Regions from separate parts of the Streptomyces sp. NBC_00341 genome, predicted to be linked through region 1. Evidence: riboswitches for the same ligand, from Rfam matches in the RefSeq annotation. Region 1 holds a riboswitch; each other region holds the start of a gene.

The links. A riboswitch is a leader RNA that binds a small molecule or an ion and turns the genes downstream of it on or off. The one in region 1 is predicted to bind thiamine pyrophosphate.
Region 2: it holds a riboswitch for thiamine pyrophosphate, as region 1 does, so the genes downstream of both, OG892_RS35600 (cytosine permease) here and thiO (glycine oxidase ThiO) in region 1, are expected to answer to the same signal.
Region 3: it holds a riboswitch for thiamine pyrophosphate, as region 1 does, so the genes downstream of both, thiC (phosphomethylpyrimidine synthase ThiC) here and thiO (glycine oxidase ThiO) in region 1, are expected to answer to the same signal.

Annotation. Positions count from the first base shown of each region.
Region 1 is NZ_CP108002.1:2,161,623-2,166,580, forward strand. It holds gene OG892_RS09610 (NAD(P)/FAD-dependent oxidoreductase) at 1-832, opposite strand, end outside; TPP riboswitch at 1,026-1,138, shown strand; gene thiO (glycine oxidase ThiO) at 1,136-2,314, shown strand; gene thiS (sulfur carrier protein ThiS) at 2,311-2,544, shown strand; gene OG892_RS09625 (thiazole synthase) at 2,547-3,341, shown strand; gene pknB (Stk1 family PASTA domain-containing Ser/Thr kinase) at 3,465-4,958, shown strand, end outside.
Region 2 is NZ_CP108002.1:7,964,709-7,969,666, reverse strand. It holds gene OG892_RS35610 (ROK family transcriptional regulator) at 186-1,409, shown strand; gene OG892_RS35605 (formylglycine-generating enzyme family protein) at 1,406-2,371, shown strand; TPP riboswitch at 2,428-2,522, shown strand; gene OG892_RS35600 (cytosine permease) at 2,513-3,910, shown strand; gene OG892_RS35595 (MFS transporter) at 3,951-4,958, opposite strand, start outside.
Region 3 is NZ_CP108002.1:4,498,072-4,503,029, forward strand. It holds gene OG892_RS20260 (YibE/F family protein) at 1-1,084, opposite strand, end outside; TPP riboswitch at 1,155-1,288, shown strand; gene thiC (phosphomethylpyrimidine synthase ThiC) at 1,281-3,146, shown strand; gene OG892_RS20270 (hypothetical protein) at 3,246-4,070, opposite strand; gene OG892_RS20275 (metallophosphoesterase) at 4,253-4,958, opposite strand, start outside.

The DNA of each region.
Region 1 (4,958 bases):
CGTTGTCCCAGTGGTGGACCAGCAGCCGCGCCCCGTAGCGCGCGGAGGGGAACGAGGCGCAGTCGCCCACGGCGTACACGTCGGGCAGCGAGGTGCGCAGCGCCGCGTCGGCGGTCACGGAGCCGTCGGGCCCGAGCGCGACGCCGGAGCCGGCCAGCCAGCCGGTGGCGGGCCGTGCGCCGATCCCGACGACGACGGCGTCGGCCGGCAGGCTGCGGCCGTCCGCCAGGAGCACCCGGCCCGGCTCGACCCCGGCCACCCGCGCCCCGGTCAGCAGCGTGGCGCCGCTCTCCGCGTACCAGGCGGCCATCGGGGCGGCGACCTCGGTGGGCAGGGCGCCCGCGAGGGGGTGTTCCGCGGCCTCGACGACGGTGACCTCGCAGCCCGCCGAGCGGGCCGCGGTGGCGAACTCGGCGCCGATCCAGCCCGCGCCGACGACCACGACGGTGTGCCGTGCGTCCAGGACGGGCCGCAGCCGCGCCGCGTCGTCCAGGGTGCGCAGCAGATGGACGCCCTGCACCCCCTCGGAGCCGGGCAGCACAACGGGTTCGGCTCCGGTGGCGATGACCAGGACGTCGTAGGGGACGGGCCCCTTCGAGGTGTCCAGTTCGTGGTCCGCGGCGCGCAGTCCCGTGACCTCGCGGCCCAGCCGCAACTCGATGCCGAGTGTCTCGAAGTCGATGTCGAAGGCGGATTCCTCGGCCTTGCCCAGCAGCACCGCCTTGGACAGCGGTGGACGGTCGTAGGGCTGATGGGGTTCGGCGCCGATGAGGGTGAGGGCGCCGGCGAAGCCCTGTTCCCGCAGGGCCACCGCCGTCTGCACACCCGCCATGCCCGCGCCGACGACGACCACCCGCCGCCCGGCCCGCTCCGACTGCCGCTCCGGCCGCTCTGCCCGCTGCTGCTCGTTCACCCGACCACCTTAATCAACTGACGGTCCGTCAGGAAAGGGGTTCCTCACCGTCCTCGTACCGCCGGCCTCCTGCTTTACCCGTCCGGAGGGGCTGGGTCTAGGGTGGCCCACGTAAAAGACTCGCGGGAGCCCGGACGTACCGGGCTGAGAGGGAGGCTGGGCGGCCTCCGACCGTACGAACCTGATCCGGGTCATGCCGGCGAAGGGAGGGGCTGGATGCCCATGCCTGTCCACCGCACGAGCGGGTCCGAGGTCCTCGTCATCGGGGGCGGCATCATCGGCCTGGTCACCGCCTGGCGGGCCGCGCAGCGCGGTCTGGCCATCGCGGTCGTCGATCCCGACCCGGGCGGCGGGGCCGCCCGGGTCGCGGCCGGAATGCTGGCCGCCGTCACCGAGCTGCACTACGGCGAGGAAATGCTGCTGGGGCTCAACCTCGCCTCCGCCGCGCGCTATCCGGCGTTCGCGGCCGAGCTGGAGGCGGCGAGCGGGCAGGACATCGGCTTCCGCGCCTGCGGCACCCTGGCCGTCGCGCTGGACACCGACGACCGCGCCCACCTGCGGGAGCTGCACGAGCTGCAGCGCCGCTCCGGGCTGGAGTCGCAGTGGCTCACCGGCCGGGAGTGCCGGCGCCTGGAACCGATGCTCGCGCCGGGCGTGCGCGGCGGACTGCGGGTCGACGGCGACCACCAGGTCGACCCGCGCCGGCTGTCCGCCGCGCTGCTGACGGCGTGCGAGCGGGCCGGGGTCGTCTTCCACCGGCAGCGGGCCGAGCGGCTCTCCGTGGTGCGCGACCGGGCCACCGGGGCGGTACTGGCCGACGGTTCGGAGCTGTCGGCCGACCAGGTCGTGCTCGCCGCCGGCAGCCTCAGCGGCCGGCTCGCGGGGGTGCCGGAGCACATCCGGCCGCCCGTCCGCCCGGTCAAGGGCCAGGTGCTGCGGCTGACCGTACCCCCCGCGTACGCCCCCTTCCTCAGCCGCACCGTGCGGGCCGTGGTCCGGGGCAGCCACCTCTACCTCGTGCCGCGCGAGAACGGCGAGCTGGTGGTCGGCGCCACCAGCGAGGAGATGGGCTGGGACACCACCGTCACGGCGGGCGGGGTGTACGAGCTGCTGCGCGACGCCCACGAGCTGGTGCCCGGCATCACCGAGCTGCCGCTCACCGAGACCCGCGCCGGTCTGCGCCCCGCCTCCCCCGACAACGCGCCGCTGCTCGGCCGCACCGCGCTGCCCGGCCTCCACCTCGCCACCGGCCACCACCGCAACGGGGTGCTCCTCACCCCGGTCACCGGTGACGCCATGGCCCAGCTGCTGGCCGACGGCGAGCTGCCCGAGGTGGCCCGCCCCTTCTCCCCCGGCCGCTTCCCGGCCGCCGCCCCCGTACGACAGGAGCAGCCCGCATGACCGCGCCCACTCCCGCCTCCGTGCCCGTCCTCTCCGTGTCCGTGAACGGCGAGGCCGTCACCGTCGCCGCGGGCACCACCCTGGACTCCCTCGTCGCGACCCTGACCGAAGCGCCCTCCGGGGTCGCGGCGGCGCTGAACGAGACCGTCGTGCCGCGCGGCCAGTGGTCCGCCGCGGCGCTCTCGGACGGCGACCGGGTCGAGGTCCTGACCGCGGTTCAGGGAGGCTGACCGTGTCCGACGACCTCTTCACCCTCGGGGACACCGTCTTCGGCTCCCGGCTGATCATGGGGACGGGCGGGGCGCCCAGCCTCGATGTGCTGGAGCGCGCGCTGACCGCCTCCGGCACCGAGCTGACCACCGTCGCGATGCGCCGCCTCGACCCGACCGTGCGGGGCTCCGTGCTCTCCGTCCTGGAGAAGCTCTCCATCCGGGTGCTGCCGAACACGGCGGGCTGCTTCACCGCGGGCGAGGCCGTGCTCACCGCCCGGCTGGCCCGCGAGGCACTCGGCACCGACTGGGTCAAGCTGGAGGTGGTGGCCGACGAGCGCACCCTGCTGCCCGACCCGGTCGAGCTGCTGGACGCCGCGGAGATCCTGGTGGACGACGGGTTCACCGTGCTGCCCTACACCAACGACGACCCGGTGCTCGCCCGGAAACTGGAGGACGTGGGGTGCGCGGCGGTCATGCCGCTCGGCTCCCCCATCGGTTCGGGCCTGGGCATCCGCAATCCGCACAACTTCCAGCTGATCACCGAGCGGGCCGGGGTCCCGGTGATCCTGGACGCGGGCGCCGGGACGGCCTCGGACGCGGCGTTCGCCATGGAGCTGGGGTGCGCGGCTGTGATGCTCGCCTCGGCGGTGACCCGGGCCCAGGAGCCCGAGCTGATGGCCGCCGCGATGCGGCACGCGGTGGAGGGCGGGCGCCTCGCGTACCGGGCGGGCCGGATCCCGCGCCGCCACTTCGCCGAGGCATCGTCGCCGGTGGCGGGGCGTGCGGCGCTGGATCCGGAGCGCCCGGCGTTCTGACCCTCGGCGGACCGGAGCGTTCCGGCGGTGAATCGCGTGTCCCTGTCACGGCTCGGCTGCAGTACGGCTCCGGGATCGCCCCGGGCAGTCGGTGGTGTCCGTGGCGGCTCGTAGACTCGCTGCGTGGATACGACCCTCCAGGACCCTCTCGTCGGGCAGCTGCTCGACGGCCGCTACCGCGTCGATGCCCGCATCGCCGTGGGCGGCATGGCCACGGTCTACCGGGCCATGGACACCCGCCTCGACCGGGTGCTCGCCCTCAAGGTGATGCACCCGGCGCTCGCGACCGACGCCTCGTTCGTCGAGCGCTTCATCCGCGAGGCCAAGTCGGTGGCGGGGCTCGCCCACCCCAACGTGGTCGGGGTCTTCGACCAGGGGGCCCAGGAGCAGTACGTCTACCTGGCCATGGAGTACGTCGCGGGCTGCACGCTGCGCGATGTGCTGCGCGAACGCGGCGCGCTGCAGCCGCGGGCCGCACTGGACATCCTGGAGCCGGTGCTCGCCGCGCTCGGCGCCGCGCACCGGGCCGGGTTCGTACACCGGGACATGAAGCCGGAGAACGTGCTCATAGGCGACGACGGCAGGGTCAAGGTCGCGGACTTCGGCCTGGTACGGGCCGTGGGCACGGTGACCAACACCACCGGGTCGATCCTGGGCACCGTCTCCTATCTCGCCCCCGAGCAGATCGAGCACGGCACCGCGGACACCCGCGCCGATGTGTACGCGTGCGGCGTGGTGCTGTACGAAATGCTCACCGGCGCCAAGCCGCACACCGGGGAGTCCCCCGCCCAGGTCATCTACCAGCATCTGAACGAGGACGTCCCGGCCCCCTCCGCCCTCGCCCCCGGGCTCGCGCCCGAGCTCGACAGGCTGGTCGCGAGCGCCACCGCGCGTGACCCCGAGGTGCGGCCGTTCGACGCGGTGGCGCTGCTCGCCGAGTCCCGCGATGCCCGCGCCGGCCTCACCGAGGCCCAGCTGGACGCCGTACCGCCGCAGGCCCTGGCAGAGGTGCGCGACGCCGCGGAGGACCGCACGAGCGTGATCCCGCGGGTGCTGCCGCCCGGTCAGGGCACCGCCCACCACACCAGCCGGCTGGAGATGCCCCCGCCGCTGCCGCCGGAGCGGCCCGCCCGCCGGGCCGGATTCCTCGGCGGACCCCGGCGCGGCATCGTCGCCGCGGTCGTCGCGGTGCTGCTGGTCCTGGGCATCGGCGGCGGCGTCTGGTACATCAACTCCGGACAGTTCACCCACGTCCCCCGGGTGCTCGGCCAGAGCGAGAAGGCGGCCAAGGGGCGGCTGTCGGACGCCGGTCTGGAGCTGAAGGGCGTCGAGCGCGCCTACAGCGACACCGTCGAGCGCGGCAAGGTGATCGACAGCGACCCGAAGTCGGCCGCCCGGATCCGGGGCAACGGCTCGGTGAAGCTCGTCGTCTCGCGGGGGCCCGAGATCGTGAAGGTGCCCGATGTCGGGGGCGTCGCGCTGGCCGAGGCCAAGCGGCAGCTGACGAAGGCGGGCCTGGTGCCCGGCATGACCACCAAGGAGTTCAGCGAGGACGCGGCGGCCGGTGAGGTGGTGCGCACGGACCCCGAGGCGGGCGCCGAGCGCCACCCGGACACC
Region 2 (4,958 bases), 5.8 Mb from region 1:
TCGCTCGGTGTGCTGCCGGGAACCCGGCCGATACCGGTCCGGCGGTGCTTCGGCAGGTGCCGGTGCAGTCGGCTGACCGGAACTGTAGGGACGCCGACTTTTTTACGTCAACCCTTGGGAATAAACATTGTGTGAATTCGTCCGGCGCGTTGACAGAAAGCCCTGCCCCGATCGACCATGCGTCCATGACGGAACGCACCGATGCCCTGCAGCGCCTGCGCAGGGCCAATGAAGCCGCCGTACTCGGTGAACTGCGCAGGTCGGGCGCGCTGAGCCGCGGTGAGCTGAAGGAGCGGGTCGGGCTCTCCCGTACCACCCTGTTCGCGATCGTGTCCGATCTGCTGGAACGCAAGGCCGTCGTCGAACAGCCGGCCCCCGACCCGGAGCAACCGCGCGGCCGAGGCCGTCCGGCTCTGGAGATCTCGCTCAACTCCCGCGGGGCGGAGCTGATCGGCATCGACCTCCAGCGCCACCGCATCCATGTCGTCGTGGCGAACTGCGCCCATGAGGTCGTCGGCCGGTACAGCGCCCCCGTCCCTGCGGACAGCGGCGCCGCGGAACGCGCCGCGCAGGCGATCAGAGGCGTCGAGGAGCTGGTGCGGCGGGAGAACATCAGCCTCGCCCCGGTCCAGGGCATCGGCCTCGGCCTCCCCGGCTTCGTACAGAACCCGGCCTCCGGCGACCCCCGCACGATGACACCGTTCGCCGGGCACGTCGCCGCCGAACTGGGCAGGCACTTCGACGCCCCCGTCCTCACGGACAACAACTCCCGGCTCGCCGCACTCGCAGAAGTGACCTGGGGCGCCGCCCGCGGCTTCGACAACGCCGTCTATCTGCGCTGGTCGGAAGGGGTCGGTGGCGGACTCGTCGTCAACGGCTCACTGGTGCACGGCGCCCATGGCGCGGCCGGCGAGATCGGCCACACCAGCTGCGACCCCGAGGGAAAGCCCTGCCACTGCGGTGGCCGCGGCTGCCTGGAGGGACTCATCTCCGTCCCCGCGCTGCTCGCCGCGTGCGCCGATCGCGGGGTCACCGCGCGGGACGCCGCCGAGCTCGTCGCGCTCGCCGCCGGGGGCCAGCCGGACGCCGCGGACGTCGTCCGGACCGCGGCCCTCGTGGCGGGCCGGGTACTGGCCGCCCTCGCCGCACAGGTGGACCCCGAGTGCATCGTCGTCTACGGCGAACCGGCGGCCCTGGACGGCCTCGTCCTCACCCCCATCCGGCAACAACTGGCCGCACTCTCACTGCCGTCCGCCCCCCGCACCATCGAGGTGCGCGGCTCCACCCTGGGCGGGGAGGCAGCCGCGCTCGGCGGGGTGGCCCTGCTGCTGCGCACCACCGGCCAGGACCTGGAGGAGCTCCTCGACCGGCCGGCGCCCGGCGCGCCCGGCACCGGGTCCGCGCGGTGAGCGCCTGCTGCGGTCCCGCCCGCGAGAGCACCCGGACGGCGCCCGCCGCTCCCCCGGCGGACTTCGCCGTCCCGGTGCGAGGCCGGGCCGACCTCCTGCGCGGCATGGTCGCCGTACCGGGCGGACCGTTCCTGATGGGCGGCGAGGACGAGGACGCGTTCCCGGACGACGGCGAGGGGCCCGTACGGGAGGTCACGACCGGGGCGTTCCATATCGACGCGGCCTGCGTCAGCAATGCCCGGTTCGCGGTCTTCGTCAAGGCCACCGGCTATCGCACCGAGGCCGAACTCATCGGCTGGTCCTACGTGTTCGGGTCCTTCATCCCACCGGAGGCGCGCCGTGCCGTACTGCCGGGCACCGTGCCCGGCGCCCCCTGGTGGCGGGCGGTGACCGGAGCCCACTGGCGGGCACCCGAGGGGCCGGGCACCTCGGTCGGCGACCGCCGGGACCACCCAGTGGTCCACATGTCGTGGAACGACGCGACGGCCTACGCCCGGTGGGCCGGCAAGCGGCTGCCCACCGAGGCCGAATGGGAGAAGGCCGCCCGGGGCGGCCTCGTCCGGGCCCGGTTCCCCTGGGGCGACGAACTGACCCCGAACGGCCGGCACCGCTGCAACATCTGGCAGGGCGACTTCCCGGTACGCAACACCCGCGAGGACGGCTACGCGGGCACGGCACCCGTCAAGGCCTACGCCCCCAACGGCTTCGGCCTGTACAACGCCTCGGGCAACGTCTGGGAGTGGTGCGCCGACCGGTTCAGCACCGACTGGCACACCGCCGAGCACCCCGCGACCCGGACCGACCCCACCGGCCCGCCGCACGGCGAGAACCGGGTGCTGCGCGGCGGCTCGCACCTGTGCCACCGCTCCTACTGCAACCGCTACCGCGTCGCCGCCCGCACCTCCAACACCCCCGACAGCACGACCGGCCACGGCGGCTTCCGCTGCGCGCTCACGGTCTGACCGTCGCCTTCACCCCTCCCGTCGCGCTCCGCGCACACCCGGCTATCCTGGCCGCCTCACCGGACACGGGGTGCCCCGCACAGGGGCTGAGAACACACCCGTCGAACCTGAACCAGTTAGCACTGGCGGAGGGATGTCTTCATGTCATTGCCGTATGCCCAGGACGAGCGCGCGGCCACGGACGCGCGGCCCGCGTTCGACGGACGGATGCCCACCGCCCCGGGCGATCTGCGCGTCGAGGCGCACGGGATAGCCCCCGTCCCCGAGGACCGCCGCTACGGCGGGCCCGGCCGGCTGTTCACCGTCTGGTTCGCCCCCAACCTGACCATGACCGGGGTCTTCACCGGCACCGTCGGCATCGCCCTGGGCCTGGACTTCGCCACGGCGCTCACCGCCGTCGTGCTCGGCACCCTCGTGGGCGCCGTGCCCACCGCGTATCTGGGCACCTGGGGCAGCCAGACAGGCGCCGGACAACTCCCGCTCGCCCGGCTGGCGTTCGGCCGGGGTGTGGTGCTGCCGGGCACGCTCCAGTGGCTGTCCTCCATCGCCTGGGACGCGCTGATCGGGCTGTTCGGCGGGGAGGCGCTGGCCCAGCTGTGCGGCTGGCCCTTCTGGCTCGGAGTGCTGGCCATGATGGCGGCCCAGGGCGCGCTCGGCGTCCTCGGGTACGAGGTGATCCACCGGCTCCAGACCGTGATGACCTTCGTCCTCGCCGCCGCCTTCGCGGTGCTCGCCACGAAGCTCCTGGACGGGGTCCACCCCGCCGCGACCGGCACCGCACACGGCGCGGACCGGGCGGGCGCGTTCGTCCTGACGTGCACGATCGCCCTCAGCCTGGCGCTGTCCTGGGCGCCGTACGCCAGCGACTTCAGCCGCTACCTGCCGCGCACCACGTCACGGCCCCGGATGTTCTGGTGCACTCTGCTCGGCATCAGCGTCTCGTTCGTGGCGGTCCAGACGCTCGGCCTGTGGGGCGCGTCCGTCTTCACCGACCAGACCGCGCACGGCATCGACACCCTGCTGGGCGGGGGCGCGCTCGGGGCGTTCGGGCTGCTCGCCGTGGCACTCGCCGCGCTGTGCAGCAACGCCATGAACGACTACAGCGGCTCGCTGGCGCTGCAGACCATGGGCGTTCGCCTGCCGCGCCCCGTCGCCGCCGCGCTCGCCGCCGCCCTCGGCTTCCCCCTCGTCCTGTGGATGCACGCGGCCGACACCACCGCCCGCTTCCAGAACGTGCTGCTGCTCGTCGGCTACTGGATCCCCGGGTTCGTCGCGATCGTGGCCGTCGACTGGATCGTCCGGGCGAGGGCGCGCGGCGGCTCCCCCGTCGACCTGGCCGCCGAGAGCTCCCGCCCCCAGCCGTGGTGGCCCGCGCTCACCGCGTTCGCCGCCGCCTTCGCCGCGGCGGTGCCGTTCATGAGCACCGGCCTGTACGTGGGCCCGGTGGCGCGGGCGCTGCACGGGGCGGACCTCGCCTACGGGGTGGCGTTCCTCGCGGCCCTCGCCGTGTACGCCCCGCTGCGACTGCGCCGCCGCTGACGGTCCCGGCGGGCGCGGCGGACGGTGGGGCGCCGGGGCGTCACGCCTTCGCGGTCTCCGTCTCGCCGTGGATGTAACGGCCGCCGCGGAGCAGCGAGACGACCGCGGCCACCAGGCACGCAGCGATGGCGAAGTCGAAGGCCACGGAGAGGCCCTGCTCGAACGGTCCGGAGATCAGCGTCGGGAAGAAGGCCCGCCCGGTGAGGTAGTCGGCGTGGCTGGTGGGCAGCTGCGCCAGGGTCTCCGGGCCGAGCAGGCTGCGTACCGGGTTGTACCCCAGGAGCGCCGCGAACAGCACGCCGACCGGTGGCAGGGCCGCGACGCGTGCCGCGTCGGCGGGCGGCACGCCCTGCTCGGTGAGTCCGTGGGCCAGCGTGTCGGGCAGCGAGCTCGCCAGCCCGGCGATCATCAGCGAGAAGAAGATGCCGATCGACAGCACCGTGGCCGAGTTCTGGAAGGTGGTACTGATCCCCGCGCCCACCCCCCGCTGGTCCGGCGGCAGACTGTTCATGATCGCCGCCCGGTTGGGCGAGGCGAAGAGCCCCATGGCCAGCCCGTTGACGAGCAGGATCAGGGCGAAGAGCCAGTAGTCGAAATCGACCGGCAGTTCTTTGAGCGCCACGAAGGTGGCGGCGGCCAGGAGCATGCCGCCGGTGGTGAAGAGCCGGGCACCGTAGCGGTCGGAGGCCCACCCGGAGAACGGGCCGGCGATCAGGAAACCGATCGTCAGCGGCAGCATGTAGATACCGGCCCACAGCGGGGTCTGCTCGAAGCCGTAGCCGTGCCGGGGCAGCCAGATCCCCTGGAGCCAGATGATCAGGATGAACATCAGGCCGCCGCGCCCCAGGGACGCCAGGAGACTCGCCACGTTCCCCGCCGTGAAGGCCCGGATGCGGAACAGCGCCAGATGGAACATCGGCTGGGCGACCCGGGTCTCGATCAGGCAGAAGAGCCCCAGCACGGCCAGCCCGCCGACGATCGCGGTGATCACCCACGGGTTGGTCCACCCCATCGTGTTGCCGCCGTAGGGCTGGATGCCGTACGTGAT
Region 3 (4,958 bases), 2.3 Mb from region 1:
GCACCAGGGTGTTGACCACCGAGGCGATGTGATCCCTTCCGATTCTGATACCTGCCCGGTAAAGCTGCTTCGCACTCATCGTCGGGTCCGCCTGGTGCAGTTCCCAGACGGCCGATGTCTGGGTGACCGTCACATCGTCGAGCACCCCCAGGGAGCCGATGATGACGCCGGCCAGAAGCAGACCGCTCATGTCGATGTGCGGATACAGGCCGTGGATGAGGCCGGTGCTGTCATCGGTGTTCCCGCTCAGGCTCGCCCAGCCGATGAAGAGCGAGCCGAGCAGCCCGATCAGCAGCAGCGAGATCAGGGTGCCGATGACGGCGACCGAGGTGCGGGCGGTCAGCCCGTGGCAGATGTAGAGGGCGATCAGCATGATGGCGCCGGCCCCGACCACCGCCACGAGCAGCGGATTCGAGCCCTGCAGGATGGCCGGGAGGATGAACAGGGTCAGCACGGCGAACGACAGGGCGAGCGCCACCAGCGCCATGACCCCGCGCAGTCTCCCCACGACGACCACCGCCACGGCGAAGATTCCGGCCAGCAGCGCCATCGGGAACTTCCGGGTCACGTCCGTCACGGAGTACTGGAGGTCATGGGGCGCGTCGGGGGCGTACGCGACCACCACTTCCTGCCCCTCCCGCAGCTGTCGCGGTGCGCCGGGCTGGACCACCTCGATGAAGGTGCGCCCCTTGTCCTTGCCGCTCGTGACCTCGACCGTGGCCTTCTCGCAGAGTGCGGCCCCGCCTTCACCGGTCGCCGGGTCCTTCACCGGCGGGGTCTCGCCATCGACCGGCAGCTGGGCCGCATTCACGTCCTTGCAGTCGACCTTGTCGACGCTCGCCACCTTCGCCTGCTGGGTCTGCCGGTCGAAACCGACACCGGTTCGTTCGTGCGCCGGCGCACCACCGGGCCAGAGCACCACGAGCCCGACGGCGACCGCGGCCGCGAACGGGATCAGTACGGCGGCGATCACCTTGCGCAGGTGCTTGGACACGGGTGCGGCGGGGCCGTGCGTGTGGGTGTGGGCGTGGGTGTGGGTGTGCTGAGGGGACGGCTGCTCGGGAACGATACGGGGGGACGTCACCGGCCGATCATCGCAAGACGAGCAGGGCCCACTGTTCAGCACACCCATGAGGGCGTTAGCGTGGTGGCACCTTTGCACACGCGGGAGCTCGGAGCACCGGGCTGAGAGGGCGCTGATCTCCGTACATCCGTACGGGACAAGCTGCGCCGACCGCCGAACCTGTTACCGGGTAATGCCGGCGTAGGGAGTAGGTCTCATGACCACAGCGGATGCACGCATGCCTGCCTCCAGTCAGAACGACGAGGGCGGTCGGAGCGACGGGGCCGGTCGGAGCGACGGGGCCGGTCCGAGCGACGGAGCCAGTCAGAACGACGGAGCCGGTCCGAGCGACAGGGCCGGGAAGTCCATCGGCTGGCACAAGGGGTACGTCCAGGGCTCGCGCCCGGACCTCCGGGTGCCGGTCCGTCAGGTGCACCTCACCAACGGCAAGGACGTGACGCTGTACGACACGTCGGGGCCGTACACCGATCCCGCCATCGACACCGATGTGCGGCGCGGACTCGCGCCGCTGCGGGAGAACTGGATCATCGCCCGCGGTGACACCGAGGAGTACGCCGGCCGCGCCGCGCGTCCCGAGGACGACGGGCTCAAGCACACCTCGCCGCGTGGCGGGCTGCGCAATCTGGACGCGGTCTTCCCCGGCCGCCCGCGCCAGCCGCGGCGCAGCCGGGACGGGCGCCCGGTGACCCAGCTCGGGTACGCCCGGCGCGGCGAGGTCACCCCGGAGATGGAGTACGTGGCGATCCGGGAGAACGTCACGCCCGAGGTGGTGCGCGAGGAGATCGCCGCGGGCCGGGCCGTGCTGCCGGCCAACGTCAACCACCCGGAGATCGAGCCGATGATCATCGGTAAGCGGTTCCTGGTGAAGGTGAACGCCAACATCGGCAACTCCGCGGTGACGTCCTCGATCGAGGAGGAGGTGGACAAGATGACCTGGGCGACCAAGTGGGGCGCCGACACGGTCATGGACCTTTCCACCGGCCGCAACATCCACACCACCCGTGAGTGGGTACTTCGCAACTCCCCGGTGCCGATCGGCACCGTGCCCCTCTACCAGGCCCTCGAAAAGGTCGACGGCAGGGCCGAGGAGCTGACCTGGGAGATCTACAAGGACACCGTCATCGAGCAGGCCGAGCAGGGCGTCGACTACATGACGGTCCACGCCGGCGTGCGCCTCCCGTACGTGCCGCTGACGGCCCGTCGCAAGACCGGCATCGTCTCCCGGGGCGGCTCGATCATGGCCGCCTGGTGCCTCGCGCACCACAAGGAGTCGTTCCTGTACGAGCACTTCGAGGAGCTCTGCGAGATCCTCGCGTCCTATGACGTGACGTACTCGCTGGGCGACGGGCTGCGCCCCGGATCGATCGCGGACGCCAACGACGAGGCGCAGTTCGCCGAACTGCGCACCCTCGGCGAACTGAACACCGTCGCCAAGCGGTTCGGTGTCCAGACGATGATCGAGGGCCCGGGACACGTCCCGATGCACAAGATCAAGGAGAACATCGACCTCCAGCAGGAGATCTGCGAGGAGGCGCCGTTCTACACCCTCGGCCCGCTGACCACCGATGTCGCTCCGGCGTACGACCACATCACCTCGGGCATCGGCGCCGCGATGATCGCCTGGTGGGGGACGGCGATGCTCTGCTACGTCACGCCCAAGGAGCACCTCGGCCTGCCCAACCGGGACGACGTGAAGACCGGCGTGATCACGTACCGGATCGCGGCCCATGCGGCGGACCTCGCCAAGGGGCACCCGGGGGCGCAGGATTGGGACGACGCGCTGTCGGACGCCCGCTTCGAGTTCCGGTGGGAGGACCAGTTCAATCTGGCCCTCGATCCGGACACGGCACGGGAGTTCCATGACGAGACGCTGCCGGCCGAGCCGGCGAAGACGGCGCACTTCTGCTCGATGTGCGGTCCGAAGTTCTGCTCGATGAAGATCTCGCACGACATCCGGCGTGAGCACGGCGGTTCGCAGGCGGAGATCGAGGCGGGCATGGCGGAGAAGTCCAAGGAGTTCGCCGCCGCGGGCAACCGGGTCTACCTGCCTATCGCGGACTGAGGCACGGCGCGTCGTACCGGCAGGCTCGCGCCGACCGGTACGACGCGCCCGCGCACTGCCCTGCCCCGGACCCCGCCCCGGACCCTGCCCCGGATCCGGTCAGTCCATTTCGTGTTCCGGTCCGCCGAAATCGGGGCTGGTGAAGTCCGGGCTGGTGAAGGTCGGCCGGGGCGCGGCCGCCGGGCCGTCGTCCGGGCTGGAGAAGTCCGGCCTGCTGTAGCCGATCTTCGGGATGCGGTTGGCCGAGGGGTACGGGGTACGGGCGGCGGGAGCGGCGCCCGGGTCGGCCAGCGCGTCCCGCAGGAACGGCAGGATGCCGCGTTCCAGCAGTGCGTGCCGCCAGGCTTCTCTGGCCCGCGCCACGTCCTCGGGCAGTTCCTCGCCGGGATCGTCTGCGGCCAGTGACGTGGAGCCGTTGCGCAGCGCGGCGATGAGGAGGCCGACGGCGGCGATCAGGATGGCGGCCGCGGTGAGCGCCACGAAGACCCAGCCGACGCTCACCATGGTCCCCGCGAAGGATGGCGGTGGGCTGAGCATCTTCAGGATGTAGCCGACCAGCAGGAAGATCACCGCGGCCGTGCCCGCCAACACCGGGGCCAGCACGGTGACAACGGCTCCCAGGCCGGCGCCCGAGCCGTCGGGACCGTCGGCGCCGATGAGGCCGGCGGCGTCCTGATCGGCGTCGGCCGTGGCGGCCCGCAGCTCCTCGCGGGCCTTCACGTAGTGCTCGTACTCGGTGGCGGCCGTGGCGGTGATCAGGGCGGTGGCGGCCATCGCCATGGTGCGCAGCTGGACCGGGTTGAGCCGTTCGCCGACCGCGGCCAGATCTGGTCGTTCATGGGCGTGACGCAGCGCGTCGTCGAGGATCCGCTCGTACTCGGGGCGGTCCTCGGTCAGCAGGTGCGGAGCGCTGTTCATGTGCATCCCCCGATGCTCCGTAGGGCCTGTGTGCCCGATTCAACCGGGCAGTCGGGCGGAAACGGAGGAGAGCCTGCTACTGGTACGCCGATGGTAGAGCGCCCACGGCACAGGGTGACAGGGGGTTTCCGGAAATAGGCCCAGTGGTCGGCACGGTCAGGTCGTTGATGCGTCTTCCCCGAAGAGCGTCAGTCATGCAGGGGGAGTTGGACGACCAGTAGCTTTCCGGCCATGGTCACTCCGCCGTCCATGGCGATGGCGAGCCCGTCCGCGTACACGTGCGGGCCGTCCACCAGCGGTCCGGCACTGTCCTCGCCGTCCTCGGAACCGACCTCACCGAGCAGATACGGAATGGGGCTGTGGCCATGGACGACGCGTCGGCCACCGTAGGCCGCCATCAGCTGCTGGACGGCCTGCGGGCCCGATTCGTCGCGGAAGGCGAAGCGCTTGGTGAGCTTGCGGAAGAGGTCCCAGCACTCGTCGGCGTCGTTCCGCGTCAGGATGGCGTGCACCGTGTCGTTGACGTCCTCGATGGTGGTGCCGTAGTCGAGGTACGCCGTGGTGTCCGAGTGCATCAGCAGATGCCCGTCCTCCTCGACGACCGCGTCGAGCCGGGACATCCACTGGAGGTGGACGTCCTGGAGCCGCTCCATGTCGCTCTTCTGGCCGCCGTTGAGCAGCCAGGCGGCCTGGAAGGTGGCGGTGCCGGCGCCCGAGTTCACCGGGGTGTCGGCGAACCGTTTGGCGCCGAGGAGCAGCAGCTCGTGGTTGCCCATCAGGGCCTTGCAGTAGCCGCCGGCGGCCGCGGCCTCCGCGGACAGCCGCATCACGAGGTCGATGACGCCGATGCCGTCGGGCCCCCGGTCGGTGAAGTCACCGAGGAACCAGAGCCGC